DNA from 3 places in the Bradyrhizobium sp. AUGA SZCCT0160 genome. Region 3 is predicted to be linked to each of the others. Evidence: predicted binding sites of a transcription regulator. Region 3 holds the regulator's gene; each other region holds the start of a gene.
What was found. Region 3 encodes LexA, which represses DNA repair genes until DNA is damaged. Its sites were predicted from a motif close to TGTTCNNNNTGTGTTCNG; they were not measured.

Region 1 (10,674 bases), on a different contig from region 3:
GATCAGCGCGCGCTCGCGGCGAAAGCTCGGCGGCGCCACCGCGATCACGCCGTTCGGCAGTTTTGCCTGTTTGGCGACCGATTTGGTCGCTGGTTTCTTGGACGACTTATCCCGAATCATGCCGGGATGGTGGGCAAGCACGCGCCAGCGCGCAACCTGGAACTAACCCCAATTCCCGCTATTCAGTCACGACAGGCTTCCCCTAATCCGCCAAATGCAACCGCCGGTCTTCGCCGACCTCGATGCCGGGGGCGACCACGACTTCCCAGGGATGATTGTCGGGGTCGGCGAAATATCCGGAGTAGCCGCCGTACGCCGTCTCATGCGCCGCCTTCAGCAGCGAGGCGCCCTTGGCGGTGGCAAACTCCAGCACGGTATCGACTTCCTCGCGTGAGGCGCAATTCCAAGCCAGCGTCACCCCGCGGAAGGTGCTGGGCCGCGGATGGTCCGGCAGCGTCGCGTCCTGTGCCAGTTGATCCCACGGAAACAGCGCGATCACCGGGCCGCCGGTGTCGAAGAAGGCAACCGCCTCGCCGGTCGAGCGAACTCTTCGCGCAAAACCCAGCGCTTCATAAAAGGCGATGCTGGCGCGCATGTTGGTTACGCCGAGCGTGATGACGGTCAGTCGTGGGATTGGTGGATTCTTTTTCATGCAGTTCTCCTTTCGTCATAGCGAGGAGCGCAAGCGACGAAGCAATCCCTTCTTCTTTGTCCGGACATGGATTGCTTCGCTTCACTCGCAATGACGAACACTCAGAACAAACTCAACTGCTGCCCGCTCCGCTTCGGCTTAACGAAATGATCGGTGGTCAGTTTCAGGCGCCGCTTGTTCAGTCCAAGTTTCTCGCAGGCGATTTCGAAGCGGCGTCCGATCATCCAGGCCATCGGCCCGGTTCCCTTCATCCGGGTTCCCCATTGCGAGTCGTAGTCGCGGCCGCCGCGCATGTCGCGGATCAGCGTGAAGACGTGGCGATAACGGTCGGGATAATTGGCCATCAGCCATTCGCGGAACAGATCGCGCACTTCCGGCGGCAGCCTTAGCAGCACATAACTTGCCTCTTTCGCGCCGGCATGCGCCGCGGCATCGAGGATGCGCTCGATCTCGGAATCATTCAGCGCGGGGATCACAGGCGCGACCATCACGGTTGCCGGAATGCCGGCTTCCGCCAGTTGCTTTATCGCCTCCAGCCGCTTCGGCGGAGTCGATGCCCGCGGCTCCATGGTGCGCGCGAGTTTCGGGTCGAGCGTCGTCACTGACAGTGCGACCTTGACCAGATTGCGTTTTGCCATCCGCTGGAGGATGTCGATGTCGCGCGTTACCAGCGCCGATTTGGTGACGATGCCGACCGGATGGCCGGCACGCTCCAGCACTTCGAGAATGCCGCGCATGATCTTGTATTTGCGCTCGATCGGTTGATAGGGATCCGTATTGGTGCCGATCGCGATCATCCGCGGTTCGTAGCCCGCCGCCGCCAGTTCCTTTTCCAGCAACTCCGGCGCATCGGGTTTGGCAAGCAGCTGGGTTTCAAAATCAAGCCCGGGTGACAGCCCGAGATAGGCGTGGGTCGGCCGCGCGAAGCAGTAGACGCAGCCATGCTCGCAGCCGCGATAGGGGTTGATCGAACGGTCGAAGCCGATATCGGGCGAGTCGTTGCGGGTGATGACCTTGCGCGAAGTGTCGAGCCCGACCGTGGTCTTGAACGGCGGCAGGTCTTCGAGGCTCTGCCAGCCGTCATCGAAGGCGACGCGCGCCTCGGCCTCGAAGCGGCCGCTGTCGTTGGACTGGGCGCCGCGGCCGCGCCGCCGCTCGCGTTCGATCGCGACATCAAGCTCAGGAAAAGGAGTAGCACCCGCCGGTTCGGAGGGCGCCGTGACCGGCGGGTGCTTGAGGGCATGAGAGGATGCTCGGCTCATGCCTGGAACGTAACACGTCTTTAGAACAAAGCAAGAACATCGATTGACAAATGCACACGAGAGCTGCCTCAAAAATCCGCAAGGCAAAGGCTGTTTTGAATGTGACAAGGTGATAACAAACGGCGTTTTTCACCGTCTGAGCCCCAACGAAGCCTCATTATGTTGAGCGTGATCATCCCTACTGAAGGCGTCGAACAGCCCGCCGTCGCCACCCTGGCGGCGCTGGTGCCGGGCGCCGCTGCCGGCTTGATCCGCGAAGTGGTGCTGGTCGACCGTTCCGCAAGCAGCGTGATCGAGCGGGTGGCCGACGTCGCCGGCTGCCGCTTCATGGCCTTCGAGGGGACGCGCGCTGCGGCGCTCGCCGCCGGTGCCCGCCAGGCGCGCTCACCCTGGCTGATGTTCCTGCATGCCGGCGCCGTGCTCGACTCGGGCTGGATCGAAGAGACCGCGCAATTCATCCAGAGCGTATCGAGCAGCGGCCGGCCTCGCGCCGGAATCTTCCGCTATGCCCGCTCGCCTTATGCCGATGCCGGCTTCCGCGATGGCCTCAAATTCATCGCCCGCATGATCACGGGGCCCTCGGCAGAACAGGGCCTGCTCATCGCGCACGACCATTACGACCGGCTCGGCGGCTACCGGCCAGATGTCCGCCGTTCCGAAGCCCGGCTGCTGCGCCAGCTCGGCCGGCGCTCCCGCACCTTGCTGCGCAGCCGGATCATGGTTGTCGCCTAGGCGCCTCTCCCAAGGTCAGACACAAAATCGCGAAAGCAACCCCATGCAAAGTAAACGGGGTCCGGTTCGCATCAGAATTTACTTGCTATAGTCAAATAATTATATGACAATGGCAACTATTGAGGTGCGCCATGTCCGAGAATAATTCCGATGAAGCAGTCGCGGCGGTCCGCGCCTTCAACCGCTTCTACACCCGCAAGCTCGGCGTGCTCGACCAGCAACTGATGAAGAGCCCGTTCTCGCTCAGCGAGGCACGGGTGCTGTACGAACTTGCCTATCGCGAAGACCTTTCGGCCAAGCAGATCGGCGCCGAACTCGGGCTCGACGCCGGCTATCTCAGCCGGATCGTGCAGAACTTCGACGAGAATGGCTTGATCACCCGCAAGCCGCTGCCGGCGGACCGGCGGCAATTCCAGCTCGCCCTGACGGCCAAGGGACGCCAGACCTTCGCCAAACTCGAACGCAGCATGCAGGACGACATCGGCGCAATGCTGGCCGCGTTGCCGCGCGGCGGCAGCGCGAGGCTCGTCGGCGCGATGGCCGCGATCGAGCGGCTGCTCGGCGTATCAGGGGCGGCGGCGGCGCCGGCGATCCTGCGCACCCACCGCCCCGGCGACATGGGCTGGGTGGTGCAGAGCCACGGCGCGTTCTACGCCAGCGAATATGGCTTTGACTCCTCGTTCGAAGCGCTGGTGGCGGAGATCGCGGCGAAATTCCTGACCTCGTTCGACGCCTCGCGCGAGCGTTGCTGGATTGCCGAGCTTGATGGCGTCCAGGTCGGCTCGGTGTTTGTGGTCAAGCACAGCGACGACATCGCCAAGCTGCGCCTGCTGCTGGTCGATCCGGCCGGACGCGGCCAGCGATTGGGCCAGCGGCTGGTCGCCGAATGCGTCGCCTTCGCGCGGGCGACCGGCTATCGCAGGATGACGCTGTGGACCCAGAGCATCCTGGTCGCCGCGCGCAAGATCTATCAGGACGCCGGCTTTGAGCTGGTCGCGACCGAGCCACATCGAAGTTTTGGCCAGAGCCTTGTTGGCGAGACCTGGGAACGCGAGCTGTGAAGCCGGGGCGTCGCGACACGCCGCGGCGCGTCACGTCGGACCTGCTCGCTTTTTATAAGGGAAGGGCGCACGAGCTACGTGCGGAAGCTTACCGTGACATGTGGCGTGGAGTTTGGCGTCTTTTGATCAAGATGACGCGGCCGCGCTGACGGCCACCAGCCCCGGACTCGTAGGATGGGTTGAGCTCTTCGCGAAACCCATCAATCACGCAAAGAAAAGATGATGGGTTTCGCGAAGAGCTCAACCCATCCTACGCGACACCCATCCTACGGATACGGCTAAACCGACGCGCCCTTGGCTTTCGGGCGGCGCAGATGCTCGTCGAGCCGCGGCATGATCTCGACGAAATTGCACGGGCGGGTGCGGTAATCGAGCTGGGCGGCGAGGATGCCGTCCCAGCCGTCACGGCAGGCGCCGGGCGAGCCCGGCAGGCAGAAGATGAAGGTCGCGCCGGCAACCCCGGCGGTGGCGCGGCTCTGCACCGTCGAGGCGCCGATCTTGGCGTAGCTCAGCATGTGGAACGCGGTGGAGAAACCGTCCATCCGCTTTTCGAACAGCGGCTCGACCGCCTCCGGCGTGACGTCGCGGCCGGTGAAGCCGGTGCCGCCTGTCGTGATGATGGCATCGACACCGGGATCGGCGATCCATCGGCGGATGATGACGCGGATCGCATCGACGTCGTCGACGATGATTTCGCGCGCCGCGAGGTGATGGCCGGCGGCGACCAGCCGCTCCGCCAGCGTCGCACCGGACTTGTCATCGGCAAGCGCGCGCGTGTCCGAGATCGTCAGCACGGCGATATTGAGCGGTACGAATTGCTTGGTTTCGTCGATGGAGGACATTTGAACTACCCTTTGCCTCTCACTCCGACGTCATCCTGAGGTGCGCGCTCTTGCGCGCCTCGAAGGATGGCTACGAGCGCTTTATCCTTCGAGGCTCGCCGAAGAGGCGAGCACCTCCCGAGCGAACGCAGGTGCGTTCCTCCGGGGATGACGCGTTCTACAGCATAACTCGCGCTACAACGCCCCTGCGGCAAACGTATTGCAGGACTGCACGGTGCCCTGCTTGTAGCCGGTCATGAACCATTGCTTGCGCTGCGCCGCGGAGCCGTGGGTGAATGAATCAGGCACCACCCTGCCCGTCGCCTTGCGCTGCAGCGTGTCATCGCCGATCGCGGTGGCCGTGGTCAGCGCGGCTTCGATGTCGCCGGGTTCGACGAAGCCCGGACGTTTCTTTTCCTCGCGGTTGACCCAGACGCCGGACAGGCAATCCGCCTGCAACTCGACCTTGACCTGGAGCGCGTTGGCTTCCGCCTTGCTGCCGGCCTGCTCCTGCATGCGCTGCACGCGCGGCAGAATGCCGAGCAGGTTCTGGATGTGATGGCCGGCCTCATGCGCGATGATATAGGCGGTGGTGAATTTGCAGGAGCTGCCCGAACAGCCGCGAAACTTCGTCTCGACGTCGCGGAAGAATTGGGTGTCGAGGAAGATCTGCCTGTCAGGCGGGCAGTAGAACGGCCCCATCGCCGACTGCGCCATGCCGCAGCGCCCGCCATTGGTGGCGTTGCGGAACAGCACGATGCGCGGCCCCTTGTAGGTTTGCCCGCTGGCCTGGAAGATCTCGTTCCAGCGATCGTCGATCTCGCCGAGCACGCCGGCGATCATGCTGCCCATCTCGTCCTTGGGGGCGCCTGTGGTGGCCGGGCCCGACCGGCGGTCGGTCTGGTAGGTCGGCGCCTGCTGGCTGCCGCCGGTGAGAATTTCCGCGCCGCCGATCAGGATGCGCGGGTCGATACCGAAGGCATAGCCGACCAGGCCGAGCACGATAATGGTGCCGATGCCGAGCCCGCCACCGCCGCCCATCGGAATGCCGAAGCCGCCGCCACCACCGCCACCGCTGTCGTCGCGACGGTCGTCGATAGAGTCGCTGCGGCGGAAGTCATCGTAACGCATGGCGCAAATTCCTCATCCCGGCGGATTGCCCTTGGATACCCAACGCGGCACAGACGTAAAATTTCCATTCCATTAATCAATAACCCGCCCGGCAATTATTGCCTAGCGCCGTTTCCATTCCGATTGAATCGGAACGGGGCGCCAGATTCTTGATTTGACGCGTTTTCCTGACGCGAACCGGCATCCATCCCGCATCAAGTGCGGGACAGGCCTCGCTGCAAATCGCTTTGGTGCGCTTAAACGCTAATCAGCCCCGGCAAATCTGTCCGAGCAGCAATACTGATTAAGTCGATTTTTACTTTGCCCGGTCAATGTAACGCCAGTCGGTTGTTTAGTCCCGCGTCGCCGACAGCGTCGCCTGAGTCAGAGTAATTGAGTCATGGTAGTGTCGCGTCGCGGGGCGTCTGCAAGGGCGCCCCGCACTAAATTCGAGTCCGAAGAGAGTGTTCGTATCGTCGTAGGCGATTGCGTCGCCGAGATGTCGAAGCTTCCGGCAGGCTCCGTCGATCTGGTGTTCGCAGATCCGCCGTACAATCTGCAGCTCAAGGGCGATCTCAAGCGTCCCGACGAATCGCATGTCGATGCCGTCAACAACGACTGGGACAAGTTTTCATCCTTTGCCGCCTATGACGATTTCACCCGCGCCTGGCTGCTCGCCTGCCGCCGCGTCATGAAGCCGTCGGCGACGCTGTGGGTGATCGGCTCCTACCACAACATTTTCCGCGTCGGCTCGATCATGCAGGACCTCGGCTTCTGGGTCCTCAACGATATCGTCTGGCGCAAGACCAATCCTATGCCGAATTTCCGCGGCCGCCGCTTCACCAATGCGCACGAGACCATGATCTGGGCGGCGCGCGACGAGAAAGCAAAAGGCTACACCTTCAACTATGAAGCCCTGAAGGCCGCCAACGAGGACGTGCAGGCGCGTTCCGACTGGCTGATTCCGCTTTGCACCGGCGACGAGCGTCTGAAGGGCGACGACGGCAAGAAAGTGCATCCGACCCAGAAGCCCGAGGGCCTCCTGGCGCGCGTGCTGCTGTCGTCGTCAAAGCCCGGCGATCTCGTGATCGATCCCTTCAACGGCACCGGCACGACAGGCGCCGTGGCAAAACGTCTCGGCCGCCGCTACATCGGCTTCGAGCGCGACAAGACCTATGCGGCTGCGGCCGAAGCCCGCATAGCTGCGATCGAACCGCTGCCCGAGGCGACGCTGGCGCCCTTCATGACCGCCCGCGACGCACCCCGCGTGGCGTTCTCCGAACTGATCGAGCGCGGCATGATCTCGCCCGGCACCAAACTGGTCGATTCCAAGAAGCGCCACGGCGCTTTGGTCCGCGCCGACGGCGCCATCATGCTCGGCGACAAGGTCGGCTCGATCCACCGCATCGGCGCGGTGGCCCAGGGCTCCGGCGCCTGCAACGGCTGGACCTTCTGGCACGTCGAGACCAAGAAGGGCTTGCGGCTGATCGACGAGCTGCGCGCCGAGATCCGCTCCGGAATGGCGGCGGGTTAACCCGCCGTTGCGGATTTTTTGATCCTGCCTTCAACCTGGCCATGGCGTCGCAACCCGCGAGATACCAGCCCTGCGATTTACGCTGTCTGCCGCCCCCTGTTTTGCCGTGATTCGTAGCTATATTCATTGCTTGCTTAACCCATACAGGCCGTTATTTGCGGCCACAGCGAGCCGTCCGATGCGCTCCCAATCCGATTCATTACTGGTGTTGCCACTGCTGCCGATCTTCCTGATCGGCGTGCCCCCGATCCTGCTGTTCACCTTGCTGGGCTTTGCCGGCTTCGTCATCCTCGGCGTGCTCCTGATCTGCGTCGGCCTGACCGAGCGGCTGGAAGCGAACAGCGATTTCAACCAGCAGATCATCGTCCACGGCTATGCGCGCCGGTCGGAGCGGATGATTCAGGCGTCGAACCTGCACTCGGCCATTCGCTTCGCCACCATCATCGACCTGGCGGGCGCGGGATTGATCGTTGTCGGGCTGGTGGGTTTTTTCTACCTCGGCTGATCGGCTTAGCTGAGCTGAGCGCCGCGGTGGGCATCTTTGCCGCGCCGCGCCCTGCCTCACAGACTCGTCGGTTGCGCTGCTTCGAAAAATTTGAGCATGGACATGCCGCGCTGCGGTAGGGTCACCCGCGCCCGGCTCGCAGCGCTGGCAGGCAAGAAGCAAAGGGATTTTTCCAAAAATGCTCAAATTCTATTTCAACGGCTCGCCCAACCCGACCAAGATCGCGCTCTTCCTCGAGGAAGCCGGCATCGCCTTTGAACCTGTCGCGGTCGACACCCGCAAGGGCGATCAGTTCAAGCCGGAATTTTTGAAGATCAATCCCAACGCCAAGGTGCCGGCGATCGACGACGACGGCGTGCTCGTCTTCGACAGCAACGCCATCCTGCTCTACCTCGCCGAGAAAACCGGCAATTTCCTGCCATCGAACACGCCGCAGAACCGCGCGCAGCTGCTCTCATGGCTGATGTTCGTCGCGACCGGCATCGGGCCCTATTCGGGCCAGGCGGTGCACTTCAAGCACTTTGCGCCGAAGGACCAGAACCACGACTATGCCCATAACCGCTACCAGTTCGAGGCGCAGCGCCACTACGCCGTGCTGAACGATCACCTCGCCGGCAAGAAGTATATGGTCGGCGACACCTACACCGTTGCCGACATGGCGCTGTGGGGCTGGGCGCGGATGGCCGCCTTCGTGATGAGCGACGAAGCCGCCGCGAAATACGCCAACGTCAAGCGACTGGTCGATGAGATATCGGCGCGTCCCGCGGCGGCCAAGGCGATCGCGCTGAAAGACAAGTTCACCTTCAAGGCCGAGATGGACGACGAGGCGCGCGGCAACATGTTCAAGCACCTCTCTACCAAGGCGGCCTGATCCGCAAAAAACTGGCCAAAGCAAAACGGCGCCCTTCGCGGGCGCCGTTTTCGTTTCACGCATTAGTCGATCGCCGCCACCACCTCGATTTCGATCAGCCAGCCCGGCCGCGCCAGCCGGCTGACGACCACGAGCGTGCTCGCCGGCGGCTTTTCCTTGTTCAGGTAGCGGTCGCGTATCGCCCGCATTTTCGGCAGGTCGTCCTGGCTGACCTCGGCGACGAGATAGGTGTTCAGCTTGACGATGTCGGCCATGGTGGCGCCGGCCGCGTCCAGCGCGAGCTTGAGGTTCTTGAACACCTGCTCGACCTGCGCCTCGAAATTGCCTTCGCCGACCATCTTGCCGGATGCGTCGGCCGAAACCTGACCCGCCACATAGACCAGCGTGCCCTTGTTGACCTTGGCGACGTGCGAATAGCCGGTCGGCGGCGGCAGCGTCGCCGGACTGAAGATTTCCTTGCTCATATCGATCTCCCTTTATTATTTCCGCCAGAACGGCTTGCCGACTTCGCAGCCCAGCTCGGGCCGGCACAGTCCGATATCCTCTAGTTCGCGCGCGCTCATGACAGAGAGTTGACGCCGGGAACGGCGGCGTTCCCGCCACACCCGGACGAGAGCGATGATAGCCGCGATGACCGCGCGCGTCGAACGGGGGCGTGTTCGCACCTGCTGGCGTCGATGATGCCGGTCGCCGGCGCAAACGCTGCTCAACGCGTCAACCCGCAAGCTTGCGCTCCTGCGGGAACGGCCCGAGCACGCGCTCGCACAAGGCCGAGTCGTTGTACTCACGGATTTCGCGAATCTTGCCGTTCTCGATCCGGTAGATCAGGCAATAATGGTTGTCGTAGCGCTCGCCGGCGTGGGTCACCATGTCGCCCCGCGCTTCCACCGCGACCCATTCATCGTCGGCGATGATCCGGAACGGAACGGTGCGGCGATGCTTCAACAGGGAAGAGACATAGCCGTGCAGGTCACGGAGCACGGATTCCTTGCCGTGAAAGGTCTGCGACCACGAGTACTGACCCGTGACAGTCATGGTGACGTCAGCGGCCAGGGCATCGGTGAACGAAGTCCGATCGCCGGCGGCAACGCCGGCAAAGATCGTCTCCATCAGTTTCTTGTTGGCTGCGGCGCTCATGGGGGCTTTCTCCTGTGATCTGATGATTCAGATCATCGCTCGCCCTAGCGCATTCTTCCAATCGATAGGAGATATGGTATATATTCACCCAATGAATTTGAAATCGCTTGACCTCAATCTGCTGGTCGCGCTCGACGCGCTGCTGCTTGAAGGCAATGTCAGCCGGGCCGCGATGCGGATCGGGCTGTCGCAGCCGGCCACCAGCCACGCGCTGCAGCGGCTGCGCGACCTGATCGGCGATCCTCTGCTGGTGCGCAACGGCGCCCGCATGGAGCTGACGCCGCGCGCGCTGGCGTTGCGCGGCCCGCTGGCGCAGGCGCTCGACCAGGTGCGCTCCCTGTTCATATCAGACGATTTCGACGCCGCGCGCAGCGAACGGCATTTTCGGCTGATGATGCCGGATCTCGCGGTCGAACTCCTGATGCCGCCCCTGATGGAGAAGATCACCAAACTGGCGCCGAACGCCCGGATCGACGTTGTGCCGTGGCGGGGGCCTGCGATCTTCACCGCCGAATTCGCCCGCACGCTCGATCTCGTGATCTCAATCGGCGACGCCTTTCGCGGCTTTCACCGCCAGCGCCTTTACACCGACAGTGATGCGCTGGCGGTGCGCCGCGGCCATCCCGCCGCCGCCAAACTGAAAAAGCGCGACGGATTTCTCGACGCGCGGCATGTCGCCGTCGTGATTCGCGGCCAGAGCGAGGATCTGATTGATATGTGGCTGCGGCCCAAAGGCATCGAACGCAAGATCGCGCTGGTCGTGCCCGGCTATATCGAGGCGCTGCACGTCACCGCGCGCACGGATCTGGTCGCCTTCGTGCCGCGCCGCCTGATCGGCGCATTATCGAAGCAATTGTCGCTCGCGACCATCACCCCGCCGTTCGATCCCGGGATCGACGAGCAGTTCATGTTCTACCCGACCCGCGCCCAGATGGATCCCGGCTCGATCTGGCTGCGCAACACCATGCTCGGCATCGGCCGCGAGATGG
Region 2 (10,674 bases), on a different contig from region 3:
CCTCGACGTCATGATGCCCGGCGAAACCGGTTTCGATCTCGCCCGCTTCATCCGCACCTCCTCCTCGGTGCCGATCATCATGCTGACGGCGCGCCATGAGGCGGAAGCCCGCATCGAAGGGCTGCAGATCGGCGCCGACGATTATGTGGCCAAGCCGTTCGAGCCGCGCGAACTGGTCCTGCGGATCGGCAACATCCTCAAGCGCACCGCGACGCCACCGGTGGAGACGCTGGAGCAGATCGCGTTCGGGCCCTACGTCTATCATCTCGAACGCGGCGAGCTGCGCGAAGGCGAGGAGATCATCCACCTGACGGACCGCGAACGCGAGATGCTGCGCATCCTGAGCCTGAGCCCCGGCGAAACCGTGCCGCGCGCGGCGCTGACCGGCGGCGGCACCGTCAACGAGCGCGCCGTCGACGTGCAGATCAACCGGCTGCGCCGCAAGATCGAAAAAGATCCGGCCAATCCGTTGTTCCTGCAGGCGGTGCGCGGCATCGGCTATCGCCTGGTGGCGTCGCCGTGAGCCAAACGAACCAAGCGCGATGAGCACGCTCGACACCGGCCTCACGCTGATCCGCACCGCCGCCGGCCGGGTCTCCAAGGTCAATGGCTGGATGGGCAACGCCTTCAAGGGCTGGATGCCGACCGGCCTCTATGCCCGCGCGCTCTTGATCATGATCGTGCCGATGGTGGTGCTGCAGACCGTGGTCGCGTTCGTGTTCATGGAGCGGCACTGGAACACGGTGACGCGGCGCCTGTCGGCCGCGGTGGTGCAGGATATCGCCAGCCTGATCGACATCTACAAGTTCTTTCCGCAGGACAAGGACCGCGCGCAATTGCGCCTCGTCGGGCAGCGGCTGCAGCTGGTGGTCGATTTTCTCCCGGTCGGCGACATGCCGCCGCCGGGGCCGAAGCCGTTCTTCTCGCTGCTCGACCAGACCCTGTCGGCACAGATCGGCCGCCAGATCCGCCGCCCGTTCTGGATCGACACCGTCGGCAAATCCAACCTCGTCGAGATCCGCATCCAGCTCGATGACGCTGTCATGCGCATCTTTGCGCAAAGAAGTGCGGCCTACGCCTCCAATTCGGAGATCTTCATCTTCTGGATGCTGGGCACGTCCTCGATCCTGTTGATCGTCGCGGTGCTGTTCCTGCGCAACCAGATCAGGCCGATCCTGCGGCTGGCCGACGCCGCCGAAAGTTTCGGCAAGGGCCGCGAGGCGCCGAACTTCCGTCCCCGCGGCGCGCGGGAAGTGCGGCGCGCGGCGCAGGCGTTCCTGGAGATGAAGGCGCGCATCGAGCGCTCGATCGAGCAGCGCACCGCGATGCTCGCCGGCGTCAGCCACGATCTGCGCACCATCCTGACCCGCTTCAAGCTCGAGCTCGCGCTGATCGGCGACATTCCCGAGGTCGACGGCATGCGCAAGGACGTCGACGAAATGTCCGCGATGCTCGAGGCCTATCTCGCCTTTGCCCGCGGCGACAGCGGCGAGGTCGCGCAGCCGACCGACATGTCGATGGCGCTGGAGGAATTGCGCAGCGATGCCGAGCGCCACGGCCATACCGCCACGGTGGCTTTCCACGGCCTGCCGGTGGTGACCGTAAAACCGGCCTCGTTCAAGCGCTGCCTTGCCAACCTCGTCTCCAACGCCGCGCGGCACGCCAATGCGATTTCGATCACCGGCCATCGCGACCACCGCTATCTGACGGTCACGATCGACGACGACGGACCGGGCATTCCGGCCAACATGCGCGAGGAAGTGTTCAAGCCGTTCCTGCGGCTCGACGACGCCCGCAACCAGGACGAAGGCGGCACCGGCCTTGGGCTGGCGATCGCCCGCGACATCGCCCGTTCGCATGGCGGCGACATCACGCTCGGCGACAGTCCGATGGGGGGATTAAGGGCGGCGGTCAGGGTGCCGGTGTAGGGCACTTCTCCCGCACCACTTCTTGGATCGCTATCTCGTCATGGCCGGGCATAGCCGTCTGAAGGACGGCGTCGCTTCCGCTCGCCTGTGCCCGGCCATCCACGTCTTGGCGGCAAAGGAAGTCGTGGATGCCCGGGACAGGCCCGGGCATGACGGCATTGGTTAGGCGGGGAGATTCAAGCGAATTACTTCGGAGCCTGCTTCGGCAACAAACCCTTCAGCTTTTCCATGTCCTTGAGGTTTATCTTCATGCCGCCCGGCATGATGATGTCGCCGGGCTTTTGATCGGCCTTGCAGGCGCCGAGCCACTTCGCCTCGATCGTGGCCGTGGAATCGCGCGGCACGCCGGCCGGAGCGCCGGTGCTGTTCGATGTCGACTTCACGGTGTAGGCGGAGTTGAAGTCGCCGGTGATCTCGGCACGCGATTTGACCGACATGCCGCCGAAGCCGCAGACGGAATCGGTGACGTAGCCGGTCGCGGTCTTCTGGATATCGTTTTTCGAGCAGGCGTCCTTGGTCATCGGCGAGAACGAGGTGCTCATATCCTTGTCGGTGGTCGCGTCGGTGCACTGCTGCATCGTCATCTCGGGCACCGGCGAGCCGGTCTGCACCACCTTCATTTCCCACAGGCCGGCCTTGCGCACCGGCAGCTCGACGGCGCTGGCATGGCTCGCAGGCCACACCGCGAGCAGGCCAAGCACCAAACAAACGGAATCAAGCTGTCGCGCCATGCTCGCGCTCCCCTTATTCGTGGTTCAGGCGCTCAGGTCCCGCTCAGTAGAGCGTGCGCAGCGGCCGGGCGTCGGTCCCATAGGGCACCCAGCGGCAGGCAAAGGAGAGGTATCCGCCCTCATAGGGCTGCACCGCCAGGAACTTCACCACCTTGCCGTAACCGGCGCAGTGATCGACCGCGAGCTGGCGCGCATCCGCCTGTCTCGCCAGCGAATAGGCGACAATGCCGCCGGTATCATTGCCCTTGAACGGCGGCACCCAGTCGGCCTGCGCCGGCGCAGCCGCCAGCAACCCGCATATCGCAACCAGGCCCGCGGCCCCAATTCTCTGCATCGCCGACTCCATTTCGCTGGGGCCACCATAGAGTGCGCCGGCGGCCATGAAAAGAATGGGTTACGGCCAAACCCCGACTTGCCTGCAAGGTGTTGCCGCGCTGCACTTGACCTCGTCCGGGCTTCACGGCACGGTCCTGACGGTTGGATGACCGGCGGAATTTCCATGCGCACCCTCTTCACATCGTTGAAAACCCTCGGCCTGGCCGCGGCACTCGCCGTCCTGGCATTCGGCCAGTCGGCGCAGGCCGCCAATCCGCTGGAATTGAATTTCTGGCTGTCCGGTCCCCGCTATGACGGACGCGTTGCGCCGTGCGAATCGGCGCTGCCGACCATCATTTCGCAGTTCCGGGAGAAGGAAAGCACCTTCTGGAATTCGCCCCTGACCATCACCGCTTATGGCCGGATCCACGAAACCACGTTCCGGCCCTGGCAATCCGACAACATTCCGCGCCGCTATTGCACCGGCGACGTGATGCTGAGCGACGGCAAGGTGCGCAACGTGCACTATTCGATCCTCGAGGATGGCGGCTTTGCCGGCTTCGGCCAGGGTGTCGAATGGTGCGTCACCGGGCTGGACCGCAACTGGGCCTATAACCCCGGCTGCAAGGCCGCACGGCCTTAAGCTTACCCAAGCTTACCCTAAGTTTCCTGCCTGAGTTTTTCGATCGCGGTGGCCGGCGCCACCCGATTCGCGCCTAGCGCCATTTTTGTTCTTGAAATGTTCCGGCTCCCTGCTAGGCTCGGGTGATCGAGTACCGTCATGCTTTTGCGAGTTAAGGGAGCGTTTGATGTTTCCATCGGTCATTGTTTCGCGGCTGCTGATTTCCCTGGCACTTGTTTTGGTCACCGCGGGCCACGCCGCCGCGCAGGACCGCCGGCAGAACGCCCCTGGCGAGTTCGATTTCTACGTGCTGGCCCTGTCATGGTCGCCCTCCTTCTGCGAGGCCGCCTCCGAACGCGGCAATAGCGGCCGTTCTGCGCAGATCCAGTGCGAGCGCCCGTTTTCCTTCGTGGTTCACGGCCTGTGGCCGCAATACGAGCGCGGCTTTCCCGAATATTGCCAGCGGCCGTCGCCCCGTCTCGACCGCAACGTCATGTCGTCGATGCTCGACCTGATGCCGGCGCCCGGGCTGATCTTCAACGAATGGGACAAGCACGGCACCTGTTCCGGCCTTGGCGCGCGGGCCTATTTCGAGAACATCCGCAAAGCCCGCGCCGCGGTAAAGATCCCCGAGGAATTCCTGCAATTGTCGGAATCGAAGACGATCGCCCCCGAGGCGCTCGAGGCAGCCTTCATCAAGGTCAATCCCGGCCTGAGCAGCTCGGCGATTTCGGTCGTCTGCAGCAGCCGGCGGCTCAGCGAAGTCAGGGTCTGCATGAGCAAGGACCTGCAATTCCGCTCCTGCGAGGAAATCGACCGCCGCACCTGCCGCCGCGACGAGGTCGTGATGCCGCCGGTGCGCGGGAGTTAGAGGTCACTCTACCGTCATTGCGAGCGCAGCGAAGCAATCCATGGTCCCGCAAGAGGAAGAATGGATTGCTTCGTCGCTTCGCTCCTCGCAATGACGGTTACTTTCCTCGCCGCGATGTCGTAACCCCTTATCATGAACTACCGACACGCCTTTCATGCCGGCGGCTTTGCCGATGTCATCAAGCACATCGTGCTGGTGCGGATGCTGACCTATCTGCAGGAAAAGCCCGCCGCCTTTCGCGTCATCGACACCCATGCCGGCGCCGGGCGCTACGATCTGTCCGGCGACGAGGCCAGCCGCAGCGGCGAATGGCTGACCGGCATCGCACGGGTGATGCAGGCACGGTTCTCGGAAAATGCGTTGCCGCTGGTGGCGCCCTATCTCGACATCGTCAGGGCCTTCAACGCGCAAGCCGAGCTGAAAGCCTATCCCGGATCGCCCTTGATCGCGCGTGCGCTGCTGCGGCCGCAGGACCGCCTCACCGCGTGCGAGATCGAGCCGAAAGCCCACAAGCAATTGATCGATGCGCTGCGCCGCGACACCCAGGCCCGGGTGGTCGATCTCGACGGCTGGACGGCGTTGCCGGCCTTCGTGCCGCCGAACGAGCGGCGCGGCCTGGTGCTGATCGACCCGTCGTTCGAGCAAAAGGACGAGTTCGACAAGCTCGCCGACGGCTTTGCGGAGGCCTATGCGAAATGGCCGACCGGCAGCTATCTGTTGTGGTATCCGGTCAAGAGCCGGCGCATCACCGACGGCCTGGCGCGACATGTCGCCGCCGTGGCTGAGACCGGCAAGCCGGCCGGGAAATGTCTGCGGCTCGAATTCAGCGTCGCACCGCAGCAGGCCGGCGGTCCGCTCACCTCCGCCGGGCTTCTGATCGTCAACCCGCCGTGGACGCTGGCGGGCGAGCTGAAGACCATTTTACCCGAACTGGAAAAGCCGCTCGGCCAGGGCGGCGCCGGCCGGTTCAGGCTTGAGACGCCCAAACCTTGAAGGCTCGTCTTGAACGCAATCCTTGAAAGCAAGCCTTGAAAGCAAGCCTTTCGAGGTAAGCCTTCAAGGCAGGGCATTGGGCCGAAAAGTGCGATTGAGCCATAGTCAATTTGCGCGGAACCGTATTATGCTCGGCCGTTATGACTGGCTTTACGTTCCGCTTCCGCGAATGGTTGCGGCGGAGTGATCAAGGCCTAAAAAAATCCAGACTGATCGGTGCGTGACCCGATCAGTTCAGGTGGCCAAGCTTCCGGCAGCGAATGTCCGGTCGGCCGATACGCGAATTGCGCGTAGCGGCACAGCAATGCGGGGGAGGAGTTTTCCCGATGGCCATGACTGGTACAGTCAAGTTCTTCAATGGAGAACGCGGCTACGGCTTCATCAAGCCAGATGACGGCGGCCGCGACGTGTTCGTTCACATCACTGCCGTTGAGCGGGCCGGATTGAAGGATTTGACTGAAGGACAGCGCATTACATTCGAGGTTGAACCGGACAAGAAGGGCAAGGGCCCCAAGGCGGTCAACCTGGTGATTTCATCGTAGGCTGACGCGCGAGCTGAAGCTTCTCGGTGAAAGCGGACTGAAGTTTTGCCTGCACCAAATCCCGCTGAGCGCGAGGCGCGGCTCAGAACGTGGACGCGTGCATGATGTGGCCGCCGAGCGCCGGTGCGTTGCGTTCGCTCTCGGGGAAGAACCGCGCCGCGATCCTGTCAGGGCCGACATCATCGACATGCCGGAAGCCGGCCGCGCTCATGCGGGCGCAAAGCGATGCGGTATCAAAATAGCTCTGAAGGCTTTCGCCAACCGCGGCCACCCGCTCGGCAAGCGCTTGATGCGCCGCGCGGCCGGCCGGTGCGACCGAGCTTGCGGGATTGACATAGTCGAACACCACTTCAGCGCCGCCTTCGAGCTGCGCGATATAGCCGAGCGTCGAGAACATTGCCGTCTCGGTCAGATAGGGCACCACGCCGAGCCAGCTGAAGAAGCTGCGTTTGGCGGCGACAAAGCCTGCGGCGTCCAGCGCTTCGGCCAATGTCTGCCGTTCGAAATCGATCCCGACATAAGTCAGCGTGTCCGGCACGGCGATTGTCGCAGCGGCCAGCATGTCGCGCTTGCGTGCTTGCGTGGCGGGGAAATCGACCTCGAAAATCCGCAGGCCACCCGCGAGCGGCGTCCGGTAGGCCAGCGTATCGAGCCCTGCGCCGAGCACCACGAGCTGCGTCGCACCATTTTTCACCGCTTCCGTCAGCGCTTCTTCCGAGATGCGCGAGCGCGCGGCGATGAACCAGCGCAGCCGTGGCCCGGACGTGTGGGCCCGGGCATGGTCGAGCGAGACCTGGATATCGTCGCCGAGAATGCGTAACGCCAGCGGATCCCGAAGGATCGATGCGTTATCCAGCACCTGATGCGCCGCGCGCAAGCGGGCGGCGCCCAACGCGGTCAGACTTGGCTGCCCCGGCTGCATCGACGAGTTTTAGGCGTGCCGCCGCGCACTGTCCACGAGACAAAAAAATCCCGGCGGCTTGGCGCCGCCGGGAGGCTGCAACAGACGGTTTCTTTGCGTTTTCTTGATCTCAGAACCGATAGTTCACGCCGGCGCGGATCAGCCCGAAGCTGTAGCCGTTTGATGCTCCGGTGATGACAAAATTGGTGTTGGCGAGGTCGACATAGAGATATTCGACCTTGGCGCTCCAGTTCGGCGCAAAGCCCATTTCAGCGCCGACGCCCGCGGTCCAGCCCGCCGTGGTGTGGGATTCCGACAGGCCGAACGTGGTGGCGCGCAGTTCGCCGAAGGCGAGACCGCCAGTGCCGTAGAACATCACGTTGTTGAAGGCGTAGCCGACCCGGCCACGCAGCGTGCCGAACCAGGGGTTGGAGAACTTCCACGGCGCGAAAGTGTCCGCCGCGCCGCTCGCGTTGATATCGCCCTCGAGGCCGAACACCCACGGTCCGTTCTGAAAGTTGTAGCCGGCCTGCACGCCGCCTGCGAAGCCCGACGGCTTGGTCGGATTGTTGGCGACCGAACCCCAGGCATAGCCGAGATTGCCGCCGAGATAGGGACCGGCCCAGCTATAGGCATTGAGCGGCTGATTGACGGTATAGGGCGCGCGCGATCCGTAATTCATATCGGCCGCCTGCGCCGACATCGTCCAGGCTGCGGCGACAACCGCTAGCGTTCGCAAAACAAAGCTGCCCATCACTCAACTCCACTACGCAACAGCCGCACCCTTCCGGCCGAGGCCGGCTTGGTTACGGAATTCCACTTTTTTCCTGTAAGATTTATCGAGAGTTTTAAGTTAAAGGGTTGTTAAGCCCTCTTACCGCCCGATCATCAGTCTTAAGAATGTGTTACCCGGCATGGCCTCGGTCGCCGCCGGCACGCTGGCGATGCCGGCCAGCAGCGCTTAATTTAGGCCCATGGATCACGATTCTACCGACCATCCGAAAGCTCCGGGCAAGCCGCGGCGGGGTTCCCAGCCGGATTTGCTTTCAAAGGACCCTGCAAAGGACCCCGCGCAGGAGCTTGGCTCCGCCGATCTCGATCCGGCGACGTCCGCGGCCGAGGAGGAGGATGAGGCCCGCCTGCCGGAACCCGCGGAGGAGACCGCCGAGGACGCCATGGAGACCGTGGCCGAGGGCCCGCTCGCGGTCGGCCACGCCGCGATCGAAAATGCCGTGCGCCTGGCGCCGACCTCGCCCGGTGTCTACCGCATGCTCAACACCGGCCACGACGTGCTCTACGTCGGCAAGGCGAAGAACGTCCGCAAGCGGCTTGCCTCCTACGCCCGCGTCAACGCGCCGCTGCCGGCGCGGATCCTGCGCATGATTGCGGCCACCGTTGCGGTCGAGATCGTCTCGACCACGACGGAGACCGAGGCGCTGTTGCTCGAAGCCAATCTGATCAAGCAGCTGCGGCCGCGCTTCAACGTGCAGCTGCGCGACGACAAGTCATTTCCCTATATCCTGATCACCGGCGACCACTGGGCGCCGCAGATCCTCAAACATCGCGGTGCGCAGTCGCGGCCGGGACGGTATTTCGGGCCGTTCGCCAACGCCGGCGCAGTCAACCGCACCATCACGGCACTGCAGCGCGCGTTTTTGATCCGCTCCTGCACCGACGGCTTCTTCGAGAGCCGCACCCGGCCCTGCCTGCTCTATCAAATCCGCCGCTGCTCCGGACCCTGCACCCGCGAGATCGATTTCCCCGGCTATACCGAACTGGTGCGTGAGGCGGGCGACTTCCTGTCCGGCCGTAGCCATCTGGTCAAAAAAGAACTGGCCGGCGAGATGGAGAAGGCGTCCGCCGAACTCGAATTCGAGACTGCCGCACTCTACCGCGACCGCCTCGCCGCACTGTCGGCGATCCAGTCGCAGCAGGGCATCAATCCGCGCACCGTGGAAGAGGCCGACGTGTTCGCCATCCACCAGGAGGGCGGCTATTCCTGCGTCGAGGTGTTCTTCTTCCGCACCGGCCAGAACTGGGGCAACCGCGCCTATTTCCCGCGCGCCGAGAAATCCTTCACGCCGGAGGAAGTGCTGGCCTCGTTCCTGGCGCAATTCTACGACGACAAGCCGCCGCCGAAACTGATCCTGCTGTCGCACGAGATCGAGGAAAGCGCGCTGCTGGCGGATGCCCTCGCCGTCAAGGCCGGCTACAAGGTGGAAGTCTCGACGCCGAAGCGCGGCGAGAAAAAGGAATTGATCGCGCACGCGCTGACCAACGCGCGCGAGGCGCTCGGCCGCAAGCTCAGCGATACCGCGACCCAGGGCCGCCTGCTGCAGGGCATGGTCACGACGCTCGGGCTGCCGCATGCGCCCAAGCGCATCGAGGTCTACGACAACAGCCACATCCAGGGCACCAATGCGGTCGGCGCGATGATCGTGGCGGGACCCGACGGATTTATCAAAAACCAGTACCGCAAGTTCAACATCAAGTCGGAAGGCCTGACGCCCGGCGACGATTACGCGATGATGCGCGAGGTGCTGGAGCGTCGCTTCAAGCGGCTGTTGAAACCGCCGGAAGACGATACCGCCAAAGCAAAAGCCGCGATCAAGGCCGACGACGATTCGTTTCCGCAATGGCCGGATCTGGTCATTATCGACGGCGGCCGCGGCCAGCTCAACGCGGCAAGGCAGATCTTCGAGAGCCTCGGACTGGCGCAGGTCACGTTGCTGGCCGTGGCCAAGGGGCCGGACCGCGATGCCGGCCGGGAAACGCTGTTCATGCCGGACCGCGAGGCGATCAAGCTCGAACCGCGCGACCCCGTGCTGTATTTCATCCAGCGGCTGCGCGACGAGGCGCATCGTTTCGTGATCGGATCGCACCGCAAACTGCGCAAAAAGGATATCCGCGAAGCGGGTTTGCAGGAGATTCCGGGCATCGGCCCGTCACGCAAACGTGCCTTGCTGCATCACTTTGGAACGCTGAAGGAAATCGAGCGGGCCTCGATCACCGACCTTGGCAAGGTTCCAGGGGTCAGCGCCGAAAGCGCCCGCAAGATTTTCGAGTTTTTCCATGCGCAACCGGGTTAAAGGGAGCCGATTCACATGACGTTCACCTGGACGTTTCATTTGGCCGTCGCCTGCGACAGATCATCTGGGGCCTGCACGGTTGACCTTCACGCCTGAGCGGTATTGGTAAGACGGATGAACATCGCGACCACCAAGGGCCAGTCCAAGAGCCTGTCCCTCCCGAATATCCTGACCTATGCCCGCATCGCCGCCATCCCGGTGGTGGTCGGCTGCGTTTATGCCCAATCCATCATGGACGGCCCGCTGTGGCTGCGCTGGGTGGCGCTGGCGCTCTTTATCGCCGCCGCCGTGACCGACGTTCTCGATGGCTATTATGCACGGATGTGGGACCAGCAATCCGCCTTCGGCCGCATGCTCGACCCGATCGCCGATAAATTGCTGGTCGCGTCCTGCCTGTTGATGCTGGCCGCCGACAACAGCATCCATGGCTGGACGCTGTGGGCCGCCATCGTGATCCTGTGCCGCGAAATCCTGGTCTCGGGCTTGCGGGAGTATCTCGCGGCGCTCCGGGTCAGCGTCCCCGTGACCAAGCTCGCGAAATGGAAGACCACCGTGCAGCTGGTCGCGATAGGCTTTCTGATCGCCGGCGAAGCGGGTGAACAGATTTTCCCCCCGACCACCATGATCGGGATCGCCCTGCTGTGGACATCGGCGATTGTCACGATCTACACCGGCTGGGACT
Region 3 (10,674 bases):
TCCTGGAAGGCTGGAACGCGATCTTCGCCGGCGAAATGCCCGATATATCAGCATCGCTGGCGCGCGCCGGACAACGGCTGCCGCTTTATGCCTTCTCCAACACCAATAACGCGCATGTCGTGCATTTCAGCCAGGCCTATGCCGGCCTGCTCGGCCATTTCCGCGAAATCTACCTGTCATCGACGATCGGGCTTCGAAAGCCCGATGCGGCGGCCTATGATCATGTCGTCAAGGCGATCGGTGTTCCCGCCTCCCGCATCGTGTTCTTCGACGATTCCGCAGCAAATATCGACGGCGCGCGGGCCCGCGGCCTGGCCGCGGTGCATGTGACAGGGCCGGATGATGTCGCAAAGGCGCTTGCCGCGCTGGGAATTTGAGAGGGTGTTGCCGTGGCCCTGATGCCGGTCGTTGATGCACTGACCGCGATCCTTGCGGGCGCCGATCCCCTGGCGGAAGAAATGGCCGCACTCGACACCGCCTGGCATCGCGTCCTCGCGCGCGACCTTGCCGCAAAGCGCACGCAGCCGCCGCGGGCGATGTCGGCGATGGACGGCTATGCGGTGCGATCGGCCGATGCCGCCGACCTCTCCGCGCGGCTGAAGGTGATCGGCGAAGTCGCGGCGGGCCGCCCGTTCGAACGCAAGGTGGGCCCGGGCGAAGCGGTCAGGATTTTTACCGGCGGGGTGATCCCTGATGGCGCCGACGCCGTCATCATCCAGGAAGACACGGCCGCCAGCGGCGACCACATCACGATCACGGAAGTTGCAAGACCGGGACGGCATATCCGCGCCGCCGGCGCCGATTTCCGCGAGGGCGATGTGCTGCTCACCAAAGGAAGCCGCCTCACCGAACGCGATCTGTCGCTCGCTGCCGGCATGAACTATCCGGAACTTGCCGTGATCAGCCGCCCCAAGGTGGCGGTGCTCGCCACCGGCGACGAGCTGGTGATGCCGGGCTCGATCCCGGGCCCCGGCCAGATCGTCTACTCCAACGGCTACGCGCTGCGCGCGCTGGCGCGGGCCGAGGGCGCCGAGACCATCGATTTCGGCATCGCCGCCGACACGGTCGAGGCGACCACCGACGGCATCCGCCGCGCCCGCGCATCGGGCGCCGACATCCTGATCACGATGGGCGGCGCCTCGGTCGGCGACCACGACCTCGTCAAGCGCTCGCTGGAGGCCGAGGGCGTCGCGATGGCGTTCTGGCGCATCGCGATGCGGCCGGGCAAGCCGATGATGCACGGGCGCCTCGGGGCGATGCGGGTGATCGGCCTGCCCGGCAATCCGGTCTCGTCCTATGTCTGCGGTTTCCTGTTTCTGGTGCCGCTGATTCGCGCGCTGTCGGGCCGAAAAACCATCCATCACGCGCGTGAGACCGCCCTGCTCGGCCGCGATCTTCCCGCCAACGACCAGCGCGAAGACTATCTTCGCGCACGGCTTGAGCAGCGCGAAGACGGCGCGTTGATCGCGGTGCCGGTGAGCCACCAGGATTCGTCGCTGCTTGGGAATCTCGCTGCGGCACGGGCGCTTTTGATACGTCCGCCGTTTGCGCCGGCGGTGCCTGAAGGCACGCCATGCGAGTTCCTGCGCCTGCCGGAATGACGCGTCCGGGCGGCCTGTTCGAGTGAACTCGGCGCGCGTTCACCTGAAATTAAGTGGTTGCGGAACATGTATCGAACATATAGTGTCCGTTCATGATTTGTTTCGAGAGCTAGTGTCTACAAATGGGAGTTTTGGACTTCCGAATTTGAGACCGCGGCCTCTGCAAGCTGAACGACCACGAATTACGACGCGCCAACCGGGGGATTGCTCGAGATGCTTACGCGCAAACAGTATGAACTTCTGCGTTTCATCAACGAACGGCTCAAGGAAGCCGGCGTGCCGCCCTCCTTCGACGAAATGAAGGATGCGCTCGACCTCCGCTCCAAATCCGGCATCCACCGCCTCATCACCGCCCTGGAAGAGCGCGGCTTCATCCGCCGCCTGCCCAACCGTGCCCGCGCCATCGAAGTCATCAAGCTGCCCGAGCTTGCGGGCGCCGGTAACGGCAACGGCCGCCGCGGCTTCACCCCGAGCGTCATCGAAGGCACGCTCGGCAAGGTCCGCGCCGCCAGCGCGCCCGCCGAGGACGATGGCAACCGTCCGGTCGCCGTTCCCGTCATGGGCCGGATCGCCGCCGGCACGCCGATCGAGGCGCTGCAGACCCGCAGCCACACCATCAGCGTACCGCCGGACATGCTCGGCTCCGGCGAACATTACGCGCTCGAAGTCCGCGGCGATTCCATGGTGGACGCCGGCATTCTCGACGGCGACATGGCGCTGATCCAGCGCAACGAGACCGCCGACACCGGCGATATCGTGGTGGCGCTGATCGACGAGGAGGAAGCCACCCTGAAACGCTTCCGCCGCCGCGGCGCCTCGATCGCGCTGGAGCCCGCCAACACCTCCTATGAAGTCCGCATCCTGCCTCCGAACCGGGTCCGGATTCAGGGCAAGCTGATCGGGCTGTACCGGAAGTACTGAGCGCGGCCCGCGCCAGATGCAAGCCGCGTTCGGCACCGCAAAAAAGCCCCGGCCATCGACCGGGGCTTTTCGTTGCCTGCAAGTTGGGACAGCCTTAACCGTCGCGGTGCGCTTGCATACGTCCCACAATTGCCCAGAACGCAGCAAAAACTGGCGGCGTGAGCGCGCTGTTTGGTTTGAGGCGCGCTCGAAAGCGTGCGAACGGGGGGACGCGACGTGGTCAGCAATATGATCACCAAGATCACCTGGCAGCGGGCGGGCCTAGTGACCGAGCCGGGCCGCTACATGCTCCGGTTCGGCTGGCTGACAGTGACGGCGGAAGATCTCGCGATCTGGCAGCAATTTCCGGAGGCCGCGTTCACGCTGGTCGCGCTACCCGGGATTGCCGACGACGGACGGGAGCAATTCCATCTCGGCGCCTTCGAACTTCCGCTGCCGCCGATGCCTGAAAATCCGCAGCCGCCGTAGCGCGTTTGTGATCGGTTGCGCCGGCCTTTCCGTCGCACAAATGTCCAGAACAGGAATAGACTTTGCTCAAGTCCACTCTGATAGAGGCCAGCGCCTCGAGGGAGGCACGGGTCTCTATCTCTTACGAGGGAGCGATCCGATGTGTGACTATAGTTTGCACGCGATGGCAACGCGTCCTGCTGAGGTCGGCGAGACATTGATATCGACCACCTTCCGCGGCACCTCGACCCGCGGCTTTGCCAGCGAACGCGACCCTGCAGTCGCGGTCTGCATGCTGCCCGGGACCGAACTGGCCTTCGCGCAAGACGTCAAATACGACAATCGCTGGATCTGGACGCGGACGATCGGTTTTCGCGTCGGCAAGTTCAACACCATTGATCCGCACATCAAGGAACGTCATCACGACGCGATCGAGTTTCCGGACGGGAGCCATGTGCTGGTGACGCAGCTTTGCGAGGGTCAGCGCGTCACCGTGCTGCAATTGCCGGTGGTGCATCCGATTCCCGAGCGCGCGGCAACGAAGGCGGACACTACGACGACGACACCGCTTTCCACCGGTTGAATTCCGCGCCGCCGGTCGCGCCCCGCCGGGGAACGTGAATCCTTATTCCTCGGCCTGCAGGTCCGCTTCCGACGGGGTCGCATCGACCGCACGTGGCGCCGCACGGCGTGGCGCGAGGATGGTTGTCTCCGCGTCACCTTCGCCCGCGATCGCCTGCGACCATGGGCGATCGACGCCCCTAGGCTTGACGGCATCGATGGTAAATCCGCCGACGCTTCGCCGTAGCACCATGGCGCCCTGCCGCCGCAGACGCTCCGCATCGATCACAGAAGCGCCGCACGCCGCAGGCGCCTGCCTTGCGGTCACCACCAGCGCCGCGCGTTCGCAATCGTCCGCCAGCGCTTCCGGCCGCAGCGCCAATGCCACGAACCCGCCACCGGCGCCTTGCGTCACGCAGCCGCTCTCGTCGCATGAGACGCCCTCAGTGAGCGAAGCATCGGCAGGCTTTCGCGCGTCGGCATCCGCCGCCAGCCATTCCCTAACGAGGAAGCCATCTCGCGAGGCTCCGGTCGAAGTCACCTTGGCCGCCCGCATCAAATGCAGTTTGCCGTCCTGGCCGCGGACACCGACATTGCGCCCGTCGGCGGAGATCAGGATGTCCGGCTGCGGCACCCTCGCCGCCCACACCGCCGCCACCAGCACCACGGCCGCGCCGGTATAGCGCAGCGGCGTTCGTAACAGGCCGAGCAGGATGATGCCGATACTCGCCGCAATCAGCGGGCCGATGCCGAACGCCGGCACACGGCCGACCGCGCCCGGCAAGGCCGCGACCCATTGCGTGACAACGATCATCCAGTCGATGCCGACGCCCATCACCCACCAGCAGATGCCGTCGAAGCCGAACGGCATGAAGACCAGCCCGAACAATCCCGCCGGCATGACCAGCGCCGAGACCACCGGCATCGCGGCCAGATTGGCGAGCACGCCGTAGGGCGTCACCCGGTGGAAATGAAACGCCGCATAAGGCGTGGTGGCGAGGCCCGCCACCAGCGAGGCCAGCAGCAGCATCGTGATCTCGCGGCCGCCCCACAGCGCCACCTGCGCGGTCGCGGAATGATCCGGCTGCGCGAACAGGCGCGGCATGCCGAGCTGCACCAGCGCCACCAGCCCCAGCGTCGCCGCAAACGACATCTGGAAGCTCGGATGCACCAGCGCCTCGGGTGCAATGGTCAGGACAATGAGCGCCGCCACCGCGAGCGTTCGAAACGTGATGGCGCGGCGGTCGACCATGACGGCGATCAGCACCACAGCCGTCATGAAGAATGAACGCTGGGTCGCGACTTCAGCCCCCGACAGCAGCAGATAAAACGCGGATGCTGCGAGTGCCGCCACCGCCGACCATTTCTTGATCGCAAAGCCAACCGTGAGCGTCGGGAACAGCGCCAGCAGCGCCCGTACCGCAAAGAACACGACGCCCGCGACGACAGCCATGTGATAGCCCGATATCGACAGCACATGGCCAAGTCCGGAGATGAACATCGCCTCATTGACGGGCTCGGAGATCGCGTCGCGCCGGCCGGTCAAAAGCGCGGTCGCGATCGCGCGCTTGTCGCCTTCCAGCACGGTCCGGATCCGCGCGTCGATCGCATCCCGCATGCCTTGCATGAACGCCGAATAGCGCAGCTTCCACCCGCCGCCATCAGGCGCTTCCGCGGCCTTGATCGCACCCATCACAAAGCCGGAGGCGCCGATGCCGGAGAAGAACATGTCGCGGCCGAAATCGTAGCTGCCGGGCCGGAGCGGCGACATCGGCGGCAACAGCCGCGCCTTCAATTCGACAAAGCTGCCGACGTCAGGCGCGGTGCCCTTCTTGACCGACAGCCGCACGCGTTCGATTTTTGTCGCGTCGCGCGCGCTCTCCATGGTCACGACGCGCAGCACAAAACGGTCGGTGCGTTCGCGGATGTCGCGGGTCTCGACATATCCCGTCAGCGACACCGAAAACATCGGCCGCGCCAGCACGCCATGCGCGATCCGCGCCGTCTTCCAGGTAGCGATCGCAAAGCCGGCGGCGACGGCCGCGATCATGACTGCGATCGGAAACACCTTGTGCCGCCGCAGCAGGAACGCCGCCGCGCACAGCGTGATGGCGGTAACCGCCACGACCGTCAGCACCGGCTCGTGGTCGGCGGCAAAATACAAGGCGATGCCGGTGCCGAACGCGACGGGCACCCAGGGCAGCAAACGCCCCGCCCCCGCCTCCGCGCGCGCCCATTGCCGCAAGGTCTCGATCAGCGGCGCCCACAGCGCAAGACGCCGGGGCGCGAGACCGCCGACCGGCGCCGCCCCACGCGGCGGCCACGTGCCGGCGTAGCCTCGCCTTTGGCCCGGCGTGTTGCCCTGCTCCGACATCAAGCTACCCACACGATACGCTCGCGGACACAAAGCTACCGGAAGGTGTGAGGTGTCGGCTAGCAGAACGGAAGTGGAATATCGGGGAAAGGCGCCGCCGCTCATCCTGCCGTGATGTCGCAGAACGAGGTGATCGGGCCTTTTGCAAGGGCGTCGCCGGTGCCTCGCCGCGCCCCGTGCCGGCACTTCCCCTTGACATGCCGGCGCTCCGCCGCCCGAATGGCGGGTAGCGCAAAAAGTGCGCGCCGCGGTGCAATGCCCGGCGCATCAAAAACAAAATGGGGAGGGTTTGCGAATGCTTCGCCAAATAATCCGCGATGCCAAGAGTCTGGCCAGAAATGTTGCCCTTGCTTGGCTTGCAGCCGCAAGCCTGCTCGGCGCCGGCAACGCGCAAGCGGCTTTCCCGGAGCGACCCATCACGCTGATCGTGCCGTGGGCCGCCGGCGGCGGCACCGACGCGGTCGCGCGCCAGATCGCCAACATCATGGAGCGCGATCTCAAGCAGCCGGTGAACGTCGTGAACCGCACCGGCGGATCGGGCGTGGTCGGCCACCAGGCGATCGCGACGGCAGCGCCCGACGGTTACACGTTCGGCCTCATCACGCTGGAGATCACCCTGATGCACTGGGCGGGGCTTACCGATCTTACGTTCGAGAAGTTCACGCCGCTCGGGCTGGTCAACCAGGACTTCGCCGCGATCCACGTCAAGGCGGACTCGCCCTACAAGAACGTCAAGGAGCTGTTCGCGCATATCAAGGCGAACCCGAACAAGGTGGCGGCTTCGGGCACCGGGCAAGGCGGAAGCTGGCATGTCGCGCTCGCCGGCCTGATGCAGGCCGACGGCGTTTCGCCGACCTCGATCCGCTGGGTGCCGTCCACGGGCGCTGCGACCGCGCTGACGGATCTGGCCGCCGGCGGCGTCGACTTCGTCGCGTGCTCGATGCCGGAAGCCGAGGCACTGATCAAGGCGGGGCGTATCCGCAGCCTCGCCTTCTTCTCGCCCAAGCGCGCGCCGAACTTCCCTGACGTGCCGACCACCGAGGAGGCGACCGGTCACAAGGTTCACAAGGGCGTGTGGCGCGGCTTTGCGGCGCCCAAGGGCCTGCCGCCAGAGATCGCCAAGACGTATGAGGCCGCGATCAAGAAGGCCTGGGACAGCGACGAGTTCAAGGATTTCATGACCCGGCGCGGCTTCGACATGATCTATCTGGATGCGGCAAGGTATGGCGAGTTCATGAAGGCCGACGACGAGAGCAACGGCAAGGCGCTGAAGTCGCTGGGGCTGGCGAAGTGAGGCGCACCGCAAGCCTCGTCGTCGCCTGACGGCAACCCGACGACCGCGAAGGCTTAGTGGTCCGGCCGGTTAATGTCCGGAGCATCTCCTGCCGCCATGTCCAAGCGGAATCTCAAATAGATCAGTAAGGCGCGCGCTCCTGCAACCGTGACCCGCACGGCCCCAAGCTGCACTATTTCCACGACCTGTAGGCGTCCAGCGCGTGAGCGACAAGGATGCCGACGCTGAGAATTATGAGAAGTGCTGCAATGGCCTCGAACATTGGCGATCTCTCAGGGTTGCTCAAGTAAGCAACTCGCCCCGCTGCACAGTCAAAATGATTCGCCTTGTCGCCGCAGATCGCGGTGCGGCTGGTGACTTTGAGCAACGGTTGATCTGGTTTTCACCTGAATCTGCAAGCTTGATTGCCCATTTTTTGCCTATTTTTCGACGGAAACAGCGATCCTAGCCCTTAACCTAGCGGCCAACGCAGGCGGTGGCTGAAATGACGGACCGATCGCACGAAATCGCGCCGGACGACGACTTCCGTATTCTTGTCCGCGTGGTCTCGATTTGTACTCTGGGACTCTGGTCATTTGCAGCCGGTTTGCTGATAGGCACTTTTCTGTTTTCGTGATCAATGCCCGCTGCTGCGCCATGGCCTCTCGGCCATCAACTTGGTCGCGGGTGAGTCAACACTGCCTTCTGACATTCAGCGCCGTTCAACCCTGACTTCGGCGAGGTGCTTGATGCGACGGGCGATCATCGGACTCTTGCGCAAGATTTTAGCCACCCGGCTCTTCACTTCATGCGCGCAACGATATCGGCGCCCTATGATCCCTACCTTGAGCCGCGCGTCGTCCGTGCTGGTTGGCACGGCAGCGTTCGCACTCCGGGCCCCGCACGCCGCTGTTTCCCAAGGCCGCATTGAAATAGTAAATTTCCAAAGCGTTACCTTCCCCGGCAGCCTGTTTACGCCTCCTTTTATGGCCGCCCCGCAGGAGGGGTCGCCGGCAATGATCTTTGGTATTCTGAGGCTTCCGGAGACTACGGACCGGGTTCCTGCCGTCGTCATAACGCATGGTTGTTCGGGCATCACGGGAGCGGAGACGTACTGGGCGGAAAGTCTCATTCAACTCGGCGTCGCTACGTTCGTCGTCAATAGTTTTGTCGGGAGGAGTATTCCGCGAGTCTGCTCAGGTCCTCACACAATAAGCACGGCCAGCGTGCTCACCGATGTCTATCGCGCACGGGATCTTCTGGCAGTGCATCCGCGCATCGACCCTTCACGAATTGCGGTGTTGGGATTTTCCTTCGGTGGCCGCAACGCGCTCTGGGCAGCCTCCCTGCGGTTCCAGCAACGCTACGGTCCCGGGCTGTCACCCTTTGCAGCCCATCTCGCGTTTTACCCCACAGGCTGTCATATCAAGCTCATCGATGAAGATCGCGTGGCCGATGTCCCGATACGGATCTTTCATGGCGCAGCCGACGACGCGACGATCATCGGCCGCTGCAGGGAGTACGTCGCACGGCTCCGCAATGCCGGCCGTGACGTCGCCCTGTTCGAATACGTCGGCGCCAAGCACTGGTTTGACAACGCCGATCTCGCCAACCGTCAAACGGCGACCGGCTTCCTGAACTACAGCAAGTGTACGTTTCTCGAGCAAGACGACAAGATCATCGACGTGGTGACCGGCGGCCCGGCAGGAACGGGATCGCCATGCGTGGTGTCGGAGGGGTCGTTTGGTTACAATCCCGCGGCGCGCGAGCAAGCGACAGCGGATGTGCAGAATTTTCTGCGATCGTTGTTCAAGCTTTGACCGCCGCACAGGCGGGGTCATGGCCTCAACTGACCGGTCGGACACATGGCGTCGTTACGCTACGATGCGGAATTTGGTCCGCTATCATAGACAGGGCAGCAGCAGCCCCCGCCTCCGCGCGCACCCATGTGCGCAGAGTCTCGATGAACGGCGGCCAGTTCGAAAGACGCGACGGGAGCAATCCGCCGGCCGGCGCCGCCCCCTGCCGGCGTAGCCTCTCCTGCTGCCCGGCGTTCCGCCCTGCTCCGCCATCCCACGCCTTGGAGTATGCCTGTTTTCACAAATCTACTGGAAGCGGCTATCCGCGGGTGAGTGGAACAGATGCGAAATGCGGACGAAAGAATGTCCGCCCGTCGTCCAGCCGATTGAGCCGAAAGTCTCAGAAGGTGCGATTGGGGATTAGACTGCTGTCGCGCCTCCGATCCCTGACAGAGGGGACAGAGGCATTGAAAGCTCGCGGCATGAAGGCCGCTGGAGCTTTTCTCAGGTGGTTCAACGCTCCTCTGAGACCAGGCGTCGCGGCCGCTACTTGGAATGTTGGCCTGTCGCGTCGCGCACCCGCACGTGGCAATTCAAATCCCGGCCCACGTCGCCGAGCCAATTCCTCTCCTCCCGACCGCAAGTAGATAACGGTCGGGCCAAAGGCTCGGCAACCACCCTTCTCAGCTGGCTGGATGATGCCAGCGATCGTGCCACCAGGTGCTGAAATCGCGATCGGTCGCTAGTTCCCAGGCTGCAAGCAAAATCACCAATATGCCTGAGGCCACACTGCTTGCCGTGGCCGATACCGACTCGTAGCCGACCGTCCAAGGTACCGCCACCAGAGCCAAACCGATGAGGATCTCTCCCCATTCCTCCAGATAGGAGGGAATGACGAATCCCTCTACGGCAAACAGAATGACGCACAAGCCAAGGGCGATAGTTATCACGACTTCTGCCCCAGCCATGCCCAGGGCGAACGGCGACACGACCAGCCAGACACCCACCACCAGGCTGGCAACGTCCTGCCAGTGTTGAATGCGCATGATACTCACCTCCTCTCCTCCATGAATATGGTGGCGCCGCGCTGAAAAACGCGTTCCTCAACCTGCGTTGTGTTGACGCTGCTGCTGCCCCCGGCGCCGTCGTCCCACCCTGGCCGCCCATCACCCCAAAAACGCTCTTGCAAGTGCGCTGCAGCAGGACGCAGGCTGCGTGGGCCTGACCAGTGTCGACGTCTCGCGGGCCAGCGGAACGGGTACGCATTGCGGCTTGTTGAAGCCCTCCGGCAGCGATAATTTCACTTCACTTTATGGTTGTACGAGACCCCGGCTCAGATGCAAAAATCCAGACTTGCTGTCCGCGTTTGGCGGCGAACGGGCAACGCGGCTCGCCGCCGCCTCCTTCTTACCTTCGCCGTCGCTTCGTTTGCATTGCTTGCAAACTGCACCGCAAAGGCCGCATCGGAAAACAATATCCCCCAGCGGGCTGTGCTGTATGACGAGGACCCTTCCGATCCCAAGGGCACCAAATATGAAGGCTCGGTCTCGTGGCGTACCGTCCCAATCAAGGCGCGGGTCAGCCTGACGAATTGGCCGTCTACGCCGACGTCGAGATTCCATGGCGCAAGCTCAAGCTGACGCTGTCATTCCGGCGCAATACCGACAAATCCCTGCCAGCCAGCCACACCGCGGAACT

Region 1: the regulator LexA is predicted to act here: its motif matches at 1,936-1,953, upstream of JQ558_RS19100 (PA0069 family radical SAM protein).
Region 2: the regulator LexA is predicted to act here: its motif matches at 3,704-3,721, upstream of JQ558_RS33345 (ribonuclease T2 family protein).

The regions. Positions count from the first base shown of each region.
Region 1 covers NZ_JAFCMD010000011.1:130,483-141,156, forward strand. The annotation lists gene JQ558_RS19090 (ribonuclease HII) at 1-120, opposite strand, end outside; gene JQ558_RS19095 (VOC family protein) at 203-652, opposite strand; gene JQ558_RS19100 (PA0069 family radical SAM protein) at 754-1,914, opposite strand; gene JQ558_RS19105 (glycosyltransferase) at 2,074-2,646, shown strand; gene JQ558_RS19110 (helix-turn-helix domain-containing GNAT family N-acetyltransferase) at 2,778-3,707, shown strand; gene moaB (molybdenum cofactor biosynthesis protein B) at 3,986-4,549, opposite strand; gene JQ558_RS19120 (neutral zinc metallopeptidase) at 4,724-5,659, opposite strand; gene JQ558_RS19125 (site-specific DNA-methyltransferase) at 6,039-7,172, shown strand; gene JQ558_RS19130 (hypothetical protein) at 7,351-7,677, shown strand; gene JQ558_RS19135 (glutathione S-transferase family protein) at 7,856-8,548, shown strand; gene JQ558_RS19140 (RidA family protein) at 8,611-9,012, opposite strand; gene JQ558_RS19145 (DUF1127 domain-containing protein) at 9,028-9,336, opposite strand; gene JQ558_RS19150 (nuclear transport factor 2 family protein) at 9,263-9,685, opposite strand; gene JQ558_RS19155 (LysR family transcriptional regulator) at 9,777-10,674, shown strand, end outside.
Region 2 covers NZ_JAFCMD010000030.1:27,478-38,151, reverse strand. The annotation lists gene JQ558_RS33370 (response regulator) at 1-523, shown strand, start outside; gene JQ558_RS33365 (ATP-binding protein) at 543-1,928, shown strand; gene JQ558_RS33360 (DUF3617 family protein) at 2,114-2,659, opposite strand; gene JQ558_RS33355 (hypothetical protein) at 2,703-2,993, opposite strand; gene JQ558_RS33350 (hypothetical protein) at 3,159-3,617, shown strand; gene JQ558_RS33345 (ribonuclease T2 family protein) at 3,784-4,467, shown strand; gene JQ558_RS33340 (23S rRNA (adenine(2030)-N(6))-methyltransferase RlmJ) at 4,600-5,460, shown strand; gene JQ558_RS33335 (cold-shock protein) at 5,787-6,002, shown strand; gene JQ558_RS33330 (class I SAM-dependent methyltransferase) at 6,085-6,924, opposite strand; gene JQ558_RS33325 (outer membrane protein) at 7,034-7,657, opposite strand; gene uvrC (excinuclease ABC subunit UvrC) at 7,878-9,992, shown strand; gene pgsA (CDP-diacylglycerol--glycerol-3-phosphate 3-phosphatidyltransferase) at 10,107-10,674, shown strand, end outside.
Region 3 covers NZ_JAFCMD010000006.1:2,708-13,381, forward strand. The annotation lists gene JQ558_RS11755 (HAD family phosphatase) at 1-377, shown strand, start outside; gene glp (gephyrin-like molybdotransferase Glp) at 390-1,601, shown strand; gene lexA (transcriptional repressor LexA) at 1,815-2,522, shown strand; gene JQ558_RS11770 (hypothetical protein) at 2,751-2,990, shown strand; gene JQ558_RS11775 (hypothetical protein) at 3,130-3,552, shown strand; gene JQ558_RS11780 (ComEC/Rec2 family competence protein) at 3,595-5,904, opposite strand; gene JQ558_RS11785 (tripartite tricarboxylate transporter substrate binding protein) at 6,200-7,198, shown strand; gene JQ558_RS11790 (dienelactone hydrolase family protein) at 7,927-8,997, shown strand; gene JQ558_RS11795 (SPW repeat protein) at 9,660-10,022, opposite strand; partial or broken gene JQ558_RS37205 (hypothetical protein) at 10,452-10,674, shown strand, end outside.